2 regions of the Dactylosporangium thailandense genome follow, and region 1 is predicted to be linked to the other one. Evidence: riboswitches for the same ligand, from Rfam matches in the RefSeq annotation. Region 1 holds a riboswitch; the other holds the start of a gene.
The links. Region 1 has a riboswitch for cobalamin ahead of AC6JBM_RS03980 (ribonucleoside-diphosphate reductase subunit alpha). Riboswitches for the same ligand answer to the same signal wherever they lie in the genome.

Region 1 (8,830 bases):
CCGTACCGGCACCGGCCTGGCCGAAGGTGTTGGCGCCCCAGCCGTACGCGACACCCGGCTCGGAGCCGCCGGCCGCGTAGCCCGGCGCCGCGCCGAAGGCCAGCGACGAACCGACCGCGACGACGGCACCGGCGACGCCGATCAGCGCCTTGGACCTCATCATGTTCCCCACATCCTGTCCGGAAAAGATTGATCATTGGCGATTGCGTCTGACAGGAAGCAGGTTGCGGGCCGCCTCTTGGAGCTGACTTGTCCCCCGCCCAAGGCTGACTTGGAACACAGCGTCACTTCCGCGACACTCCAGAAGCCGGGCGGCGGTCCATAGTGGATCGTGATGAGCGCCGGGCTCCTGCGACGGGCTACGGCGCCGCGAATCAGAAGTCGTCGTCGAAGGAAACGGTGCCGGTGACGCCGACCTGGTAGGCCGAGACGCGGCGCTCGAAGAAGTTCGACAGCTCCTGCACGTCCTGCAGTTCCATGAAGGCGAAGGGGTTGCGGCTGCCGTACAGCGGCCCGATCCCCAGCAGCGCGAGCCGCCGGTCGGCGACGTGCTGCAGGTACTCGCGCATGTCGGCCAGGGACATGCCCGAGACACCCTGCCCGAGCAGGTCCGCGGCGAACTGGACCTCGCACTCGACGGCCTCGGCGAGCATGTCGCGCACCTGCGCCGCCATCGTGTCGTCGAACAGGTCCGGCTCCTCCGAGCGGACGGTCTGCACCACGTCGAAGGCGAACGCCATGTGCATGGACTCGTCGCGGAACACCCAGTTGGTGCCCGAGGCGAGGCCGTGCAGCAGGCCGCGGGAGCGCAGGTAGTACACGTAGGCGAAGGCGCCGTAGAAGAACAGGCCCTCGATGCACGCCGCGAAGCAGATCAGGTTGAGCAGGAACGCCCGGCGGTCGTCGCGGGTCTTGAGCTCCCGCAGCTCGCCGAGGGAGTCGATCCAGCGGAAGCAGAACTCGGCCTTGCGGGCGATCGACGGGATGTTCTCCACCGCCGCGAACGCCGCGAACCGCTCGGCCTCGTCGGGCACGTAGGTGTCGAGCAGGTTCAGGTAGAACTGGACGTGCACGGCCTCCTCGAACAGCTGCCGGGACAGGTACAGCCTTCCCTCGGGCGAGTTCACGTGCTGGTACAGGTTCAGGACGAGGTTGTTGGCGACGATCGTGTCACCGGTGGCGAAGAAGGCGACCAGACGCGAGACCAGGTGCCGCTCGGCCGGGGTGAGCCTGGCCAGGTCGGGCAGGTCGCTGTGCAGGTCCACCTCCTCGACGGTCCACGTGTTCTTGATGGCGTCCTTGTACCGGTCGAAGAAGTGCGGGTACCGCATGGGCCGCAGCGTCAGGTTCATGCCGGGGTCGAGGAGGCTCACTGGCACGCCTCGCACGACTCGGGGTTCTCCAGCGAGCACGCGACCGCCTCGGCGGCGGGCGCGATGATCGACACCGTCGCCTGCTGGATTCGGGTGGCCGGCCGGGATCGCAGGTAGTACGTCGTCTTCAGGCCGGACTTCCACGCGTGCAGGTACATCGAGGACAGCTTCCCGATCGTGGGCGCGCTCATGAACAGGTTCAGCGACTGCGACTGGTCGATGAAGGGCGCCCGGGCCGCGGCGAGATCGATGAGCGAGCGCTGCGGCAGCTCCCACGCCGTGCGGTACAGCTCCCGCACGTCCGCCGGCAGCTCCCCGAGGTCCTGCACGGAGCCCTCGGCCCGCTTGATCCGCTCCCGGATCGGCGCCGTCCACAGCGCGCGGGCCTTGAGCTCCCGGACCAGGTACGAGTTGATCTGCAGGAACTCCCCCGACATCGTCTCGCGCTTGAACAGGTTGGACACCTGCGGCTCGATGCACTCGTAGCAGCCCGCGATCGAGGCGATGGTCGCGGTCGGCGCGATCGCGATGAGCAGCGAGTTGCGCAGGCCGTGTTCGGCGATCTGTGTGCGCAACGCCGCCCAGCGCTCGCCGTCCGTGCTCATGCCCCAGAGGTCCGGGTGCAGCACGCCGGACGCCGCGCGGGTCTCGGCGTACGCCGGGTGCGGGCCGAACCGCGCGGCCAGTTCCGCGGACGTCTCCAGCGCGGTGAGGAAGATTTCTTCCTGCACCCTTGTGGACAACTCGCGCGCGGCCGCGGAGTCGAACGGTAGCTTCAGCGCGAAGAAGGCGTCCTGCAGGCCCATCAGGCCGAGACCGACCGGCCGCCACCGCGGGTTCGACGCGCCCGCCTGCTGCGAGGGGTAGTAGTTGATGTCGATGACGCGATCGAGGAACACCACGGCGGTGCGGACCGTCTCACGCAGCCGCTCCCAGTCGACGCCGGCGGCGCTCACGTGCGCGCCGAGGTTGATCGAGCCGAGGTTGCACACGGCGGTCTCGCCGTCGCTGTTGACCTCGACGATCTCGGTGCACAGGTTGGACAGGTGGATGGTGTTACCCGGCGCCCCCGTCTGATTCGACAGCGCGTTGGAGCGGTCCTTGAACGTCATCCAGCCGTTGCCGGTCTGCGCGAGGGTGCGCATCATCTTCCCGTAGAGCTCGCGGGCCTTCACCGTGCGCACGGCGCGCTTCTCCGCGGCCCGGTAGGCCTCGTCGAAGTCGGCGCCGAACAGGTCCGGCAGCTCGGGCGCGTCGGACGGGTCGACCAGCGACCAGTCGGCGTCGGCCTCGACCCGGCGCATGAACTCGTCCGGCAGCCAGTTGGCCAGGTTGAGGTTGTGCGTGCGGCGGGCCTCCTCGCCGGTGTTGTCCCGCAGCTCGAGGAACTCCTCGATGTCCGGGTGCCACGGCTCCAGATACACGCACGCCGCGCCCTTGCGCCGCCCGCCCTGGTTCACCGCGGCGACACCCGCGTCCAGCGTCTTCAGGAAGGGCACGATCCCGTTGGATTTCCCGTTGGTACCGCGAATCAGCGCGCCCCGCCCGCGCACGCGCGACCAGGAGATGCCGATGCCGCCGGAGAACTTCGAGAGCTTGGCGACCTGGTGATACCGCTCGTAGATCGAGTCGAGCTCGTCCTTCGGCGAGTCCACAAGGAAGCACGAGGACATCTGCGTGTGCCGGGTGCCGGAGTTGAACAGCGTCGGCGAGGACGGCAGGTATGCGAGGGACGACATGAGCCGGTAGAAGCCGATCGCCTCGCCCGGCGTCTGCGAGAGCCCGCAGGCGACGCGGAGCAGCCAGTACTGGGGCGTCTCGACGACGAGGCGGGTCTCGGGGTGGCGCAGCAGGTAGCGGTCGGCGACGGTGCGCAGGCCGAAGTACTCGAAGCGCAGGTCCCCGCCGAGATCGACGGCATCGTCGAGCTTGCGGGCGTTCGCGGCGACGAACGCGGCCGTCTCGTCGCCGATCAGGCCCAGCTGGTGGCCGTAGCGGATCGACTGGCTGAAGCTCGCGACCGCCTGCCCGCGGACCTCCTTGTCCACGAACGCCGCGAGGAGCCGGGCGGCGAGCCTGGAATACTGCGGCTCCTCGCCGATCAGCTCGGCCGCGGTCTGGATCGACAGCCGGTCCAGCTCGGCCGTCGTGGCCCCGTCGTAGAGGCCGCTGATCGTCTTCGTGGCGACCCGCAGCGGGTCGATCTCGTCGAGGTCGGCGACCCACCGCTCGACCGCCTTGACGATCTTGTTGACGTCGACCGGTTCCAGATCACCGTTGCGCTTGCGGACCTGCATCGCGTGCCGCCGCTGCTCCGGCGCGGCCGCGTCCTGCGTGACCGTCATGAGTCCCCCTCGTCACCCGTGGTTGGCGCACAGGGGACGACGCCACGGGGAGACGGCACGCCGTCACCCGCGTTGGCGTCGGCCGTCCCGCGCGGCCTCCGACCACCGCACGCCCGGTTTGGCGCACGGTGCGCTGGCAGGTCTTCGGACTCGCGGGCGCGGCCTCTCAGCCACCTACCGGCCGTCGCTTCCCAGGCCTCGCGGCCCAGTGCTTCGTTGACGGCTTTCGTTCCCACTCACCGCTGCGGGGCAGTCCCGGATTCACACCGGGTTCCCTGTTGCCACGGCCGTCCCGCGGGGGCGGCCGAACCAGCTGCGAGCAACACCATATATGGGAGGCATCGAGAAAGCGAACCACCATATGGTGTGTCGGCGTGTCGCGCGGGTCGCATCACCGTGCGTCACTGCCGACCGGCGGTCACGTGGTCGGGGTGTCCACCATGCGGCGGGCCCGGGCCGCTCGCTCCGGCGCCGGGAGCACGCTGCAGGTGGCGCAGAAGCTGCCGTCGCCGGTCTTGTACATCAGGCAGCAGGTGCGCCGATGGTGTACCTGCCAGCGGCTGTCACCGGCCGCCAGGTCCGCCACCACGCACAGGTCCCGGGTGCGCGGATGCCGGTCGAGCAGCGCGACGGTGTCGGTCACGAAGCGGGCCGGGTCGTCCTGCGTCCAGGAGATGCTGCGCATCGCGGTGGCGATACCGCTGGCGACGTTGCCCCACAGGGTGCGGCGGCCCACGCGGGTGACGCGGTGCCACGCGTCGATCGCCGGGGCGAAGTTCTCGTCCAGCATGCGCTCGACGAGCCAGCCCGTCGTCGTGTCGTCGCGGGGCCGGTCGCCGGCCGCATCACCGGCGAACGCGGCGTTGTCGAGGCGGCCGCCGGCGATGTGGATCCAGGTGCCGGCCGCCGCCGCGTCGACGATGCGGTCCTCGAGGAAGCAGCGGGCGAGGACGGGGCCGGTGACCTGGTTGACGTACTGGCAGAACAGCAGCGACGCGGCCGCGACGAGATGGCCGGTGTCCCGGGCGCGGGCGTGGTCCGCGACCAGCTCGTGCAGCATCGGGCCGGTCAGGACCGTCGCGTGGTGCCAGCCGGGTCCCTCGGGCACCCCGCGGGGTGCGGTGAACCGGGCACCGAGTTGCGGCCTGCTCATGCCGGGCCGTACTTCAGGGTCGGGGTGTCGGCGACGAGGTCGCGGCTGTGCGGGTGGACCGGGTTCGCGAGCAGGTCGGCGGTGGCCGCCTCCTCGGCGATCCGGCCGTGGTGCAGCACGATGACGCGGGTGCACAGCGCGGCGACGGCGACGAGGTCGTGGGAGATGAACAGGTAGCCCAGCCCCTCGGTGCGGTGCAGCTCGGCGAGCAGGTCGCGGATCTGTGCCTGCACCGGCAGGTCGAGTGCGGACAGCGGCTCGTCGAGCACCAGCAGCTTCGGCCGGGGTACCAGGGCGCGGGCGATGCAGACCCGTTGGCACTGGCCGGTGCTCAGCTCGTGCGGGTACCGGTGCCGGAGTGCGGGATCGAGCCCGACCCGCTCGAACAGCTCGGCCGCGGTCCGGCCGCCGGGGAAGTTGCGGGCGGGTTCGCCGACGCTGCGCCCGGCCGTCCACCGTGGATTGAGGGCGGCCCGCGGGTCCTGCTGGACGAGCTGGATGTCGCGGCGCCAGCGGCGCTCCCGGCCGGTGTGCCACAGCGAGCGGCGGATCGGCAGGTCGTTCCAGCGCAGGGTGCCGGTCGTCGGCCGGACCTGTCCCACGACGCACTGACCGACGGTGGTCTTGCCCGCGCCGGATGCGCCGACGAGGGCGACGGTCTCCCCCGCCGCGACCGTGAACGTGACGCCGGCCAGCACCTGCCGCCGGCCGTACACTTTGGACAGTCCGTCAACGCGCAGCATCGACGAGCCTCCGGGTGTACGGGTCGGCGGGTGCGGCGAAGACGTCCGCGGCGCTGCCCTGTTCGACCAGCCGCCCCTCGCGCAGGACGGCGACCCGGTCCGCGACCTGCGACACCAGCCGCAGGTCGTGGGAGATGAACAGCATGCCGATGCCGAGGGTGCGGCGCAGCGCGGCGAGCTCGGTCAGGATGCGGGCCTGGGTGCTCACGTCGAGGGCGGTGGTCGGCTCGTCGCAGATCAGCAGCCGGGGCCGGTTGATGACGGCGATGGCGATGCAGACCCGTTGCCGCATGCCGCCGGAGAGCTGGTGCGGGTACGCCCGCAGCAGCTCCGGGTCGAGCTGGACCCGCTCGAGGGTCTCGGCCGCGCGCCGCCGGGCCTCGGCCCGGCAGACGCGATGGTGGGCGCGGACGGTCTCGGTGAGCTGGGTGCCGATGGTCAGGACCGGGTTGAGGGCCGTGAGCGGGTCCTGCGTGATCAGGCTGACGTGCCGGCCGCGCACGCGGCGCCAGTCGGCGTCGGTCCAGCCGCCGGTGTCCGCGCCGAAGAGGGTCAGGCCGCCGGACACCGCCAGTGGCGGGCGGAGCAGGCCGAGCAGCGCTCCGGCGAGCGTCGACTTGCCGGAGCCGCTCTCGCCGACCAGGCCGAGGCACTCCCCCGCGCGCAGGTCGATGCTGACGCCGTCGAGGATGCGGGTCTCGCCGGCGTCGACGGTGAGACCGCCGAGGCGGGCCAGGACCGGCTCGTCCAGCGCGAGGACCGGCCGGGCGCTCCGGCGGCCGCGGGGGGCCGGCAGCCGCGGGCGGCGGGGTTCGAGCGCGTCGCGGACGGCGTCGCCGAGGTAGGTGACGGCGATGACGACGGCGACGATCGCCAGGCCCGGCGCGAGGAACATCCACGGCGCGTCCTCCACGAAGCCGCGCGCCTCGTTGAGCATGGCGCCCCACTCCGGGTCCGGCGGCCGCACGCCCAGGCCCAGGAACGACAGGCCGGCGATGGCGATGACGACCTCGCCGACGTCGACCATCGCGAGGATCAGGACCGGCCCGGCGAGCCCGCCCAGCACGTGCGTGCCGACGATCCTCCAGTGCGGGGTGCCGGCGATGCGGGCCGCGGCGACGTACGGCTCGTCGCGCAGCTGCAGCGCATAGCCGCGAACGACGCGGGCGTAGCCCGGCCACGACACGACGGTGACGGCGAGCACGAGCCCGGCGAGGCCGGCGTCGAGCAGCGCGGCGACCGCGATCGCCAGGATGAGCCGCGGGAACGCCAGCAGCACGTCGACGATCCGGGTGACGACCAGGTCGAGCCAGCCGCCGAGATAGCCGGCCGCCGCGCCGACGAGCGTGCCGGCGACCACCGTGACGGCGACGGTGACCGCCGCGGTCGCCAGGGAGGCCCGTCCGCCGAACAGCACGCGGGCGAGCAGGTCACGGCCGTAGTTGTCGGTACCGAACGGGTGGGCCGCGGAAGGCGGCAGCGACGCGTCGAGGTAGTCGACGGCGGTCGGGTCGGCGCCGGTCAGCCACGGCGCGGCGGCGACCGCCGCGACCACCACGGCGAGGACGAGCAGCAGCAGACCGGCCGGCCGGTCCTGACGCGGGACGGCCAGGAGGCGGCGCAGGGTTCTCACGCGGCCCCCTCGACGCGCACACGCGGGTCGATCAGCCGGTAGCCGAGGTCGACGACGAGGTTGACCAGCACGTAGGCGAGGGCCATGGCGAGCGTGAACGCCTGGATGACCGGGTAGTCCCGGCCGGTGATGGAGTCCACGACGTACCGGCCGATCCCCGGCCAGGAGAAGACGGTCTCCACGACGACGGCCCCGCCGAGCAGCCCGGACACGATGAGCCCGGCGTTGGTGAACACCGGCAGCAGGGCGTTGCGCAGGGCGTGGCGGAGCACGATGAGCCGCCACGGCAGGCCCTTGGCCTCGGCCGCGGCCACGTACGGCTGGGACAGGGCGTCGAGCAGGCCGGCCCGCAGCAGCCGGGAGACCGCGGCGGCGAGGCCGAGGCCGAGGGTCACGGCCGGCAGGACCAGGTGCGCCGGGGTGCCCCGGCCGTAGGTCGGCAGCCAGCCGAGCGCGACGGAGAACGCGTACATGAGCAGCAGCCCGAGCAGGAAGCCGGGAACCGAGACGCCCAGCAGCGTCAGCAGGCGGGCGACGCGATCGGCGGCGCGGCCGTGCCACACGGCACCGGCGATTCCGGCCGGTACCGCCACCACGACCATGACCACCAGGGCCGCCGCGGCGAGTTCGAGCGTCGCGGGCAGCCGCATCGCCAGCTCGTCCGTGACCGGTGCGCCGCTGCGCAGCGACGTCCCGAGGTTGCCGGACAGGACGTCGCCGAGCCAGTCCGCGTACTGCACCGGGTACGGCCGGTCGAGGCCGAGGTCCTGACGCAACGTGGCCAGGTCCTCCTCGAGCCGGCTGATGTCGGCGCCGGGCTCCACCATGGACAGCAGGATGGCGTGGCTCGGGTCGCCGGGGATCAGCCGGACCATCGTGAACAGCACGATCGAGATGCCGAGCAGGACGGGCACCGTCGCGGCGAGCCGCACGGCGAGGTAGCGCAGCATCGCGCCGGCTACCGGGCCAGCCACATGCCGGGCAGGATGCGCCGCGACAGGTTCGGGTCGGCGCCGTGGACCCGCGGGGTGTAGGCCGCGCCCCACTGCGTCGAGGCGTACAGGTACAGCAGCGCGACGTCGTCGAGCAGGATCCGCTGCACCTGCTGGGCCAGGTCGGCCTGCTTCGCCGGGTCGAACTCGGTGCCCAGCTGGTCGACGAGGGTGTCGACCCTCGGGTTGCTGTAGCCGCCGTAGTTGGACACGACGCCGGTGCGGTAGAACGAGCGCAGCTGCCCGGCGATGTCCCCGGTGGCCGAGCCGCACGAGCAGTAGGTGGCGATCTCGAAGTTGCCGTCGAGCATCATCTGGTTCGAGGCGGTCGTCTCCACGGGAGCCAGCTCGGTGGAGATGCCGACCTTCTTCCACTGGCTCTGCAGCGCGATCGCCAGCGGCTGGAACACCGTGTATGTCAAGATCTTGAAGTGCAGGCGGGTGCCGTTCTTCGCCCGTACGCCGTCGGGGCCGGGCAGCCAGCCGGCGGCGTCGAGCAGCCCGGCCGCCTTGGTCACGTCGGTCGCGGTGCCGGTGCTGATCGCGTACGGCAGTCCGGCCGGGAAGTGCCCGGTGGCCGCCTTGGCGTAG
Region 2 (8,830 bases), 6.1 Mb from region 1:
GCGACTCCCCCGGGGCCGAGGCCGCGAGCTGGACGGCGTCGTCGAGCAGGGCGACCACGTGCGGGAAGGCGTCGCGGAAGAAGCCGGAGATGCGCATGGTCACGTCGATGCGCGGCCGGCCCAGCTCCGCGAGCTCGATGCGTTCGAGCCGGGTGACCCGCCGCGACGCCTCGTCCCACACCGGCCGCACGCCGAGCAGCGCGAGGGCCTCGGCGATGTCGTCGCCGGCGGTGCGCATGGCGCTGGTGCCCCACATCGACAGCCCGACGGAGCGGGGCCAGTCGCCGTGGTCGGCCCGGTACCGCGTGAGCAGCGAATCGGCCATGGCCTGCCCGGTCTCCCAGGCGAGCCGGCTCGGCACCGCCTTGGGGTCCACGGAGTAGAAGTTGCGGCCGGTCGGCAGCACGTTGATGAGGCCGCGCAGCGGGGAACCGCTCGGCCCGGCGGGCACGTAGCCGCCGTCGAGCGCGTGCAGCACCATCGTCAGCTCGTCGGTGGTGCGGGCCAGGCGCGGCACGATCTCCTCGGCGGCGAAGCGCAGGACACGTACGACATCCGGATTGTCGGAAATCTCCGACAATCCGGAGACATCCCAATCGCGAGCCTCCATCGCCGCGACAAGCGCGCGGGCGCGCGACTCGACGTCGTCGACCGCGGCCCTATCCACAGTGGACTCATCGTGCCCCAGCGCCTCGCGCAGGCCGGGCAGGGCCGCCACCTGGCCGCCCCACATCTGGCGGGCCCGCAGCATGGCCAGCACCAGGTCGATCCGCGCCTCGCCGGAGGGGGCCTGGCCGAGCACGTGCAGGCCGTCGCGGATCTGCACGTCCTTGACCTCGCACAGCCAGCCGTCGACGTGCAGCAGGAAGTCGTCGAACTCGGCGTCGTGCGGCCGGTCGTCCAGCCCCAGGTCGTGGTCGAGCTTCGCGGCCTGGATGAGGGTCCAGATCTGGGCCCGGATCGCCGGCAGCTTGGCCGGGTCGAGCGCGGCGATGTTCGCGTGCTCGTCGAGCAGCTGCTCGAGGCGGGCGATGTCGCCGTAGGTGTCCGCCCGGGCCATCGGCGGCACCAGGTGGTCGACGAGCGTGGCGTGGGCGCGGCGCTTGGCCTGGGTGCCCTCGCCGGGGTCGTTGACGAGGAACGGGTAGATGAGCGGCAGGTTGCCCAGGGCCGCGTCCGCGCCGCAGCCGGCCGACAGCCCGACCGTCTTGCCCGGCAGCCACTCGAGGTTGCCGTGCTTGCCGACGTGCACGACGGCGTGGGCGCCGAAGGAGTCGGCGAGCCAGCGGTAGGCGGCGAGGTAGTGGTGCGACGGCGGCAGGTCCGGGTCGTGGTAGATGGCCACCGGGTTCTCGCCGAACCCGCGCGGCGGCTGCACCATCACCACGACGTTGCCCCGCCGCAGCGCGGCGAGCACGATGTCGCCGTCGTCCGGGTCCACGAACAGCTCGCCCGGGGCCGGGCCCCAGTGCTGCTCCATCCCGGCCCGCAGGTCCTCCGGCAGCGTCTCGAAGAACGCCCGGTAGCGCTCGGCCGGAATCCGCACCGGGTTGCCGCGCAGCTGCTCCTCGGTGAGCCAGTTGACGTCCTGGCCGCCGGCCGCGATGAGCTCGTGGATGAGCGCGTCGCCGTCGGACGGGAAGCCCTCGCCGAGGTCGTAGCCGCGCTCGGCCAGCGCGGCCAGCAGCCGCACGACGCTCGCGGGTGTGTCGAGGCCGACGGCGTTGCCGATCCGCGAGTGCTTCGTCGGGTACGCGCTGAGCATCACCACGATCCGCTTGTCCGCGTTCGCCAGGCCCCGCAGGCGCGCGTGGGCCGCGGCGATCCCCGCCACCCGGCCCGCCCGCTCGGGATCGGCGACGTAGACGGTGAGGCCGTCCTCGTCGATCTCCTTGAACGAGAACGGCACGGTGATGAGCCGCCCGTCGAACTCCGGGATGGCGACCTGGGTCGCGGTGTCCAGCGGCGACAGCCCGTCGTCGTTTCCGTCCCACGTCTCGCGGCTGCTGGTCAGGCACAGGCCCTGCAGGATCGGCACGTCCAGGGCGGCGAGCGCGCCCACGTCCCAGGCCTCGTCCTCGCCGCCGGCCTGCGCGTCGGCCGGGCGGGTGCCGCCGGCCGCGAGCACGGTCACGATGAGCGCGTCGGCCCGGCGCAGGGTGTCGAGCAGCTCGGGCGGGGCGGTGCGCAGGGAGGCGGCGAAGACCGGCAGGGGCTGTACACCTTCAGCCTCCAGCGCGGCGCAGAGGCCCTCGACGAACGCGGTGTTCCCGGCGACGTGGTGGGCCCGGTAGTAGATGACGGCGACCGTCGGCCCGTCCACCGGCGCGGCCTCGCGCTCCAGCACGCCCCACGCTGGGGTCTCGACCGGGGCGGCGAAGCCGTGGCCGGTGAGCAGGACGGTGTCGCAGAGGAAGCGGTGCAGCTCGGCGAGGTTGGCGGCGCCGCCGAAGGCCAGGTAGGCGTGGGCCTGCGCGGCGAGGCCGGCCGGGACCGTGGAGTGGCTCATGAGCTCGGCGTCGGGGGCCTGCTCGCCGCCGAGGACGACCACCGGGAGCCCGGTCGCCAGGAGCGCGTCGAAGCCCTCCTGCCAGTCGCGGTACCCCCCCGAGGAACCGCACCACGACCAGCTCCGCGCCCTCGGCGAGCCCCGGCAGGTCCTCGACCGCCGTGCGCGAGGGGTTGGCCAGGCGCCACGCGGCACCACTGGCCCGGGCGCTGAGCAGGTCGGTGTCGGACGTCGACAACAGCAGGATCACGCCGGGTCCTCCCTCGGGGTCCGCGCCCCAAGACGGTGGGATGGGTCCGGCGGCGGAGAGTATCCTGGCTTGCCGGAAATCGTCTCTCCGGTTCACAGTGGCGGGACCGTCCCGGATTCGCACCGGGTTCCTCCACGTCGCCGTTGCACAGCGCCGTCAACTCTTCAGGACGAGCGTGTGTGCCGTCAAGCGCAGGTAGTATCCGCCGCGTGCAGGCTCCCAGCGGACGCGACGCCCCCGACCGGTGCCCCGGCGCCGTGCAGGTCCACGCGGCCGCCGACGGCGGGCTGGCGCGCGTGCGGCTGCCCGGCGGGCGGCTCACCGCCGCGGGGCTGACGGTCCTGCGCACCGCCGCGGCCGAACTCGGCGATCCGGCACTGGAGCTCACCTCTCGCGGAAACGTGCAGGTCAGGGCGTTGCGGCCGGGGGCCGAGCACGAGCTCGCGGCCCGGCTCACCGTCGCCGGGCTGCTGCCGTCGGCCACCCACGAGCGGGTCCGCAACATCGTCGCCAGCCCGCTGAGCGCGGCCGTGCGCCCCCTGGTCGCGGCGTTCGACGCGCTGCTGTGCGCCACGCCGGCCCTCGCGGGGCTGCCGGGCCGGTTCCTGGCCACCGTCGACGACGGCCGCGGGGACGTGACGCCGCTGCTCGGCGACGTGGGCCTGCACGGGTCCCGGCTGACCCTCGCCGGTCGCCCCACCGCGCGGCACGGTGGCCCCGAGCTGCTCGTTCGCGCCGCCGAGGCGTTCCTGGCCGAGCGCGCCGCGCAGTCCTCGCAGGCCTGGCGGCTGGCCGAGCTGGACGACGGCCCGGCGCGCGTCGCCGCGCGGCTGGGCACCACCGTCTCGGACACTCCGCTCACCCGGTCGGGCCCGCCCGAGCCCGGCATCCACGGCTCGTCCGCCGTGCTCGCCGTGCCGCTCGGACTGCTCACGCCGGCCCAGTCCGCGGCGCTGGCCGGAGAGATCATCGTCACGCCATGGCGCACCGTGGTCGTGCCCACATCGACGATGCCGCAAGCTGTGGCGTCCGGGCTCGTCGCGGACCCGGCCTCGCCGTGGGCCGGGGTGACGGCGTGCGCGGGCCGCCCGGGGTGTGCCAAGGCGCTCGCCGACGTTCGCGCGGACGCCCGGGCCTCGGTGCTCGCGGGCTCCTCGGAGCCGGCGCACTGGGTGGGCTGCGAGCGGCGCTGCGGCGCACCGAAGGGGAGACACGTGGAGATGTTGGCGACGGCGTCGGGCTACCAGCGCAGCGTGCGCGGATGAGCGACTACATCCGCGACGGGGCCGAGATCTACCGGCGCTCGTTCGCGACCATCCGGGCCGAGGCCGACCTGTCCGGGCTGCCGGCCGACGTCGCCCAGGTGACGGTCCGCATGATCCACGCCTGCGGCATGGTCGACCTCCCCGCCGACGTCGGCTACTCCCCCGGCGTGGTCGCGGCCGCGCGCGCCGCGCTGCGGTCGGGCGCGCCGATCCTGTGCGACGCCGAGATGGTCGCGTCGGGGGTGACCCGGGCGCGGCTGCCCCGCGACAACGAGGTCGTGTGCACGCTGCGCGATCCGGCGGTACCGGCGCTGGCCTCGACCCTGGGCAACACGCGCAGCGCGGCCGCGCTCGAGCTGTGGCGGGGCCGCATCGACGGCGCCGTCGTGGCCGTCGGCAACGCGCCCACCGCCCTGTTCCGGCTGCTGGAGATGGTCGCCGAGGGGGCCGGCACGCCCGCCGCGGTGATCGGCATCCCGGTGGGGTTCATCGGCGCCGCCGAGTCGAAGGCGGCCCTGGCCGAGTCCGGCCTCGAGCACCTCGTGGTGCACGGCCGCCGGGGCGGCAGCGCGATGACGGCCGCCGCCGTCAACGCCATCGCGAGCGAGAAGGAATGATCACGGTGGAGACTGGGCGGCTGTACGGGGTGGGCCTCGGCCCCGGGGACCCGGAGCTGATGACGGTCAAGGCGGCCCGGCTCGTCGCGGCCGCGCCCGTCGTCGCCTACCACAGCGCCCGCCACGGCCGCAGCATCGCCCGCGCGATCGCCGCGCCCTACCTGCGCCCGGAGCAGGTCGAGGAGGCCCTGGTCTACCCGGTGACGACCGAGGACACGCCCGACTACCGGGGCGTGATCGAGGAGCACTACGACGCGTGGGCGGCGCGGCTGGCCGTCCACCTCGACGCCGGCCGGGACGTGGTCGTGCTGTGCGAGGGCGACCCGCTGTTCTACGGCTCCTACATGCACATGCACAAGCGGCTGTCGCAGCGGTACCGCACCGAGGTCGTCCCCGGCGTGACGTCCGTGGCCGGCGCCTCCGCGGTGCTGGGCCGCCCGCTGGTCGAGCGGGACGAGGTGCTGACCGTGCTGCCCGGCACCCTGCCCGCCGAGGCGCTCGCCGAGCGCCTCGCCGCGACCGACTCGGCCGCGGTGATGAAGCTGGGCCGCACCTTCGGCAAGGTCCGCGACGCGCTCGAGCGGGCGGGCCGGCTGGACGAGGCCTGGTACGTCGAGCGCGCCACCACCGCCGGCGAGCGCGTCGCCCCGCTGGCCGGGGTGGACCCGGCGACGGTGCCGTACTTCTCGATCGCCCTGCTGCCGTCCCGCGTCCACGACGAGACCGCCGCGGCCCTGGCCGAGCGGCCCGCACCGGGCTCCGCGGGCGAGGTGGTGGTGGTCGGCCTCGGCCCGGCCGGCCGCGACTGGCTCACGCCGCAGGCCCAGGCCGCGCTCGCCGCCGCGGACGATCTCGTGGGGTACGGGCCGTACCTGGCCCGGGTGCCCGGCAACCCCCGCCAGCGCCGGCACGCCTCCGACAACCGGGTCGAGGCCGAGCGCGCCGAGTTCGCCCTGGCCCTGGCCAAGGAGGGGCGCCGGGTCGCGGTCGTCTCCTCCGGCGACCCGGGCGTCTTCGCGATGGCCGCCGCGGTGCTGGAGGTCGCGGCCGAGCCGCGCTGGAAGGACGTCCCCGTCCGGGTCCTGCCGGGCCTGACCGCGGCCCAGGCCGTGGCCAGCCGCGCCGGCGCCCCGCTGGGCCACGACTTCTGCGTGCTGTCGCTGTCGGACCGCCTCAAGCCCTGGGACGTCATCGCGGGCCGCCTCGAGGCCGCGGCCCGGGCCGACCTCGTGATCGCCGTCTACAACCCCGGCTCGAAGTCGCGCACGTGGCAGGTCGAGGCGGCCAAGGCGCTCCTGCTCGCCCACCGGCCGGCCGGCACGCCCGTGGTCATCGGCCGCGACGTGGGCGGCCCGGAGGAGTCGGTGCGCGTGGTCGCCCTGGCCGACCTGGAGCCCTCCGAGGTGGACATGCGCACGCTGCTCATCATCGGCTCGTCCCAGACGCGGGTCCGCGAGCGCGACGGCGAGCCGCCGGTGGTCTGGACGCCGCGGCGCTACCCCGCCTGAGCGGGGTGGCGCGGTTTGGGGATACGCGGGCCGGGGCCGGGCGCCTATCGTTTCAGCCGAACACCCACCGCGACATTTCCCGAAGGACGGACAGCATGAGCGACTACGACGACGGCGGCCAGCTCGACCCCGGATTCCACGGCGACGAGCAGCCGGACTTCGCCGGCCAGGGCGCCGACTTCGGCCACTTCGAGGCCGGCCAGGACCACAGCGCGATGGAGCAGCTGCACGCGGACAACGGCTCGGAGACGGACTTCGGCCAGCAGTTCGGCGTGTTCGAGCACGACACCCACCAGGCCGAGTCGACCGCGCTCGAGCAGGGTCACCACGAGGCGTACAGCGCCGGCTACGACGAGGGCGAGTCGCCGTCGTTCACCGGTGGCGACATCGACGACCTGCACGCCCGCCTCGGCAACCTCGGTGGCCCGGACACCACCGGCCAGGCCGGCCTCGGCGTCGCCTCCAACTGACGCAAGCCCCGGAGCCTGGCCGCGGTCGTCGGACCGCGGCCAGGCTCATGCGCGTGCGGCCAGGTCGAGGGCGATGTCGATCAGCATGTCCTCCTGGCCGCCGACCAGGCCGCGTCGGCCCGCCTCCAGCAGCAGCGCGCGCACGTCGGCGCCGTAGCGCTCGGCCGCCAGCTCCGCGTGGCGCAGAAAGCTCGAGGTGAGGCTGGTGCCGGCGAGGCCGTCGCCGTGTGCGACCTCGATGCCGTCGACGCCGGCGGCGTCCAGGGCGGCGGCGATCCCGGCGGCGCGCGCGGATGCCGTACCCGCGCAGCGCCGCCGGTTCGCCGCGTGCGCCGAGGCCGAGGTCGCGTCGAACACCACCCGGACGTCGCCGAAGCACGGGAGCTTCGCCAGCCCCTCGACCCTGCCGGCGGTCGTGGCCAGCCCGAGCCGCGCGGCCCGCGCGAGCCCGCCGGAACCCGGGTCGATCCCGGCCATGGCCAGCGGCTGGAGCACCCCGGAGCCGCGCAGCAGCTTGATCATCAGGTCGGTGCCGATGTTGCCCGAGCCGGGGACGCCGGAGGCCCGCGCCTCCGGCAGGCAGGACAGCGCGTCCACGCTCAGCTCACCTCGAAGGTCGTGCCGATGGCCATGCCGGTGATCCACTCGGGGACCGGCTCGTAGCTCGTCCACACCAGCGGGCGCCCGGCCGCGGCCAGGCCGATGAGCCAGGTGCGCACCTCGTGGCCGCCGCTGCCGGCGTCCTGCTCCAGCCCGTCGTCGCCGAGGCCGACGACCGCGTCCACGTCGCAGCGCGCGAGGCGGCCGAGGAACCAGGCGTCCCAGGCCGCGTTCACGGGGGCGTCGGGGCGCCCGGCCAGGGCCCGGACGCGGGGCTCGCGGGCGGCCGAGAACGCCTCGACGTCGCGGCGGCCGTGGATCATCGAGGCCCGCCGGTCGGCCGGGACCGCCGGGTCGCGGGGGTCGTTCGACGGCAGCCAGTGCGACAGGCCGCCGCTCGCGACGAGCAGCACCCGGCCCGGGCCGGCGCAGGCGCGGATCGCGGCCCCGAGCGCCCGCCCGAGCCCGACGCAGCGGGCCAGGGACGGCAGCGGGGGCGCGGCGGTGTTGACGACCAGCGGCACGAGCGGGAGGTCCGCGGTTCCGCGGAGCATCTCGTAGCCCTGGACGATGCCGTGGTCGACGGTCAGCGCGAAGGAGAGGGCCACGTCGAACGCGCCCGCGAGCCCGTCGCGCACCGCCCAGGCGAGCTCCTCGGCGACCGGCAGGCGGCCGCGGCGGCTGCCGAAGTCGCCGAACGCGTGGGCCTCCTCGACCCCGAGCACGAACGGGGGCATGGCGTCGTAGAAGTTGGCGTGGAAGTGGTCGGGGCCGACGACGACGAGCGCGTCGGGCGCGAGGGCGGCGACCGCGCGGGCGACCCGGGCGGCGTCGGCGAGGAACCGGCCCCCGGGCGCGTCCGGTCCCGTCGGCGGCATCATCGTGGCGAACGGCGAGTGCGAGATGCCCACCAGTCCCACGATCTCGCTCATGACGCGGCCTCCGCTTCGCTCCGGCCGCGCCATGACGAAGGCTGAGCCTGCTGATGAGCGGCCACTCCGCTCCGCTCCGTACCGCTCATGACGGTTCCCGGCGGTCACGCAGGAACTCGCGGTGCACCCGCAGGTACTGCTGCGGCTTCTCCCACTGCGGCCAGTGCCCGGCGTCGGCGATGACCGTGAGCCGGGCGTCGGGAATCCAGCCGAGCAGCAGTTCGGCCTCGTCCAGCCCGCCGGTCGGGTCGTGGTCGGTCCACAGCAGCAGCGTCGGCGCCGCGATCTTGCCGACCCAGGCGGGGTCCCACGCGAAGTCCCGGCGGACCACGGGGTCCTGCAGCACGAGCGTGTTCTCGATGGCGCGGACGAAGCCGGGCCGGGAGTACACCTGCCGCCGGAGGCCGACGAGCTCGTCGGTGACCATCTCGGTGTGGTGGAACAGGAACTCGACCCGGCGCCGGACGGTCTCGTCGCTGGGGTCGCGCACGGCCGCCAGGGTCGAATCCTTGAGCCGCCGCATCACCTCCGGCTTGTTGGTGATGTTCCCGGGCGTGTTCAGCACCAGGCGGTCGACGCGGCCGGGGTGGAAGGCCGCCGTCCAGGCCGCTACCCATCCGCCGAGCGACTCGCCCGAGAGGTGCGCGGCGCCGATGCCGAGCGCGTCGAGCAGCCCGAC

Region 2: another riboswitch for cobalamin. It lies ahead of cobN (cobaltochelatase subunit CobN); the one in region 1 lies ahead of AC6JBM_RS03980 (ribonucleoside-diphosphate reductase subunit alpha).

The regions. Positions count from the first base shown of each region.
Region 1 covers NZ_AP029195.1:934,009-942,838, reverse strand. The annotation lists gene AC6JBM_RS03990 (RCC1 domain-containing protein) at 1-163, opposite strand, end outside; gene AC6JBM_RS03985 (ribonucleotide-diphosphate reductase subunit beta) at 375-1,352, opposite strand; gene AC6JBM_RS03980 (ribonucleoside-diphosphate reductase subunit alpha) at 1,370-3,718, opposite strand; cobalamin riboswitch at 3,837-4,047, opposite strand; gene AC6JBM_RS03975 (hypothetical protein) at 4,137-4,871, opposite strand; gene AC6JBM_RS03970 (ABC transporter ATP-binding protein) at 4,868-5,614, opposite strand; gene AC6JBM_RS03965 (dipeptide/oligopeptide/nickel ABC transporter permease/ATP-binding protein) at 5,601-7,247, opposite strand; gene nikB (nickel ABC transporter permease) at 7,244-8,221, opposite strand; gene AC6JBM_RS03955 (ABC transporter substrate-binding protein) at 8,206-8,830, opposite strand, start outside.
Region 2 covers NZ_AP029195.1:7,034,673-7,043,502, forward strand. The annotation lists partial or broken gene cobN (cobaltochelatase subunit CobN) at 1-2,759, opposite strand, end outside; cobalamin riboswitch at 2,797-2,932, opposite strand; gene AC6JBM_RS31105 (ferredoxin-like domain-containing protein) at 2,969-4,024, shown strand; gene AC6JBM_RS31110 (precorrin-8X methylmutase) at 4,021-4,641, shown strand; gene AC6JBM_RS31115 (precorrin-2 C(20)-methyltransferase) at 4,638-6,149, shown strand; gene AC6JBM_RS31120 (hypothetical protein) at 6,245-6,619, shown strand; partial or broken gene AC6JBM_RS31125 (4-hydroxy-2-oxovalerate aldolase) at 6,665-6,820, opposite strand; partial or broken gene AC6JBM_RS31130 (acetaldehyde dehydrogenase (acetylating)) at 6,947-7,141, opposite strand; gene AC6JBM_RS31135 (DODA-type extradiol aromatic ring-opening family dioxygenase) at 7,219-8,151, opposite strand; gene AC6JBM_RS31140 (alpha/beta fold hydrolase) at 8,237-8,830, opposite strand, start outside.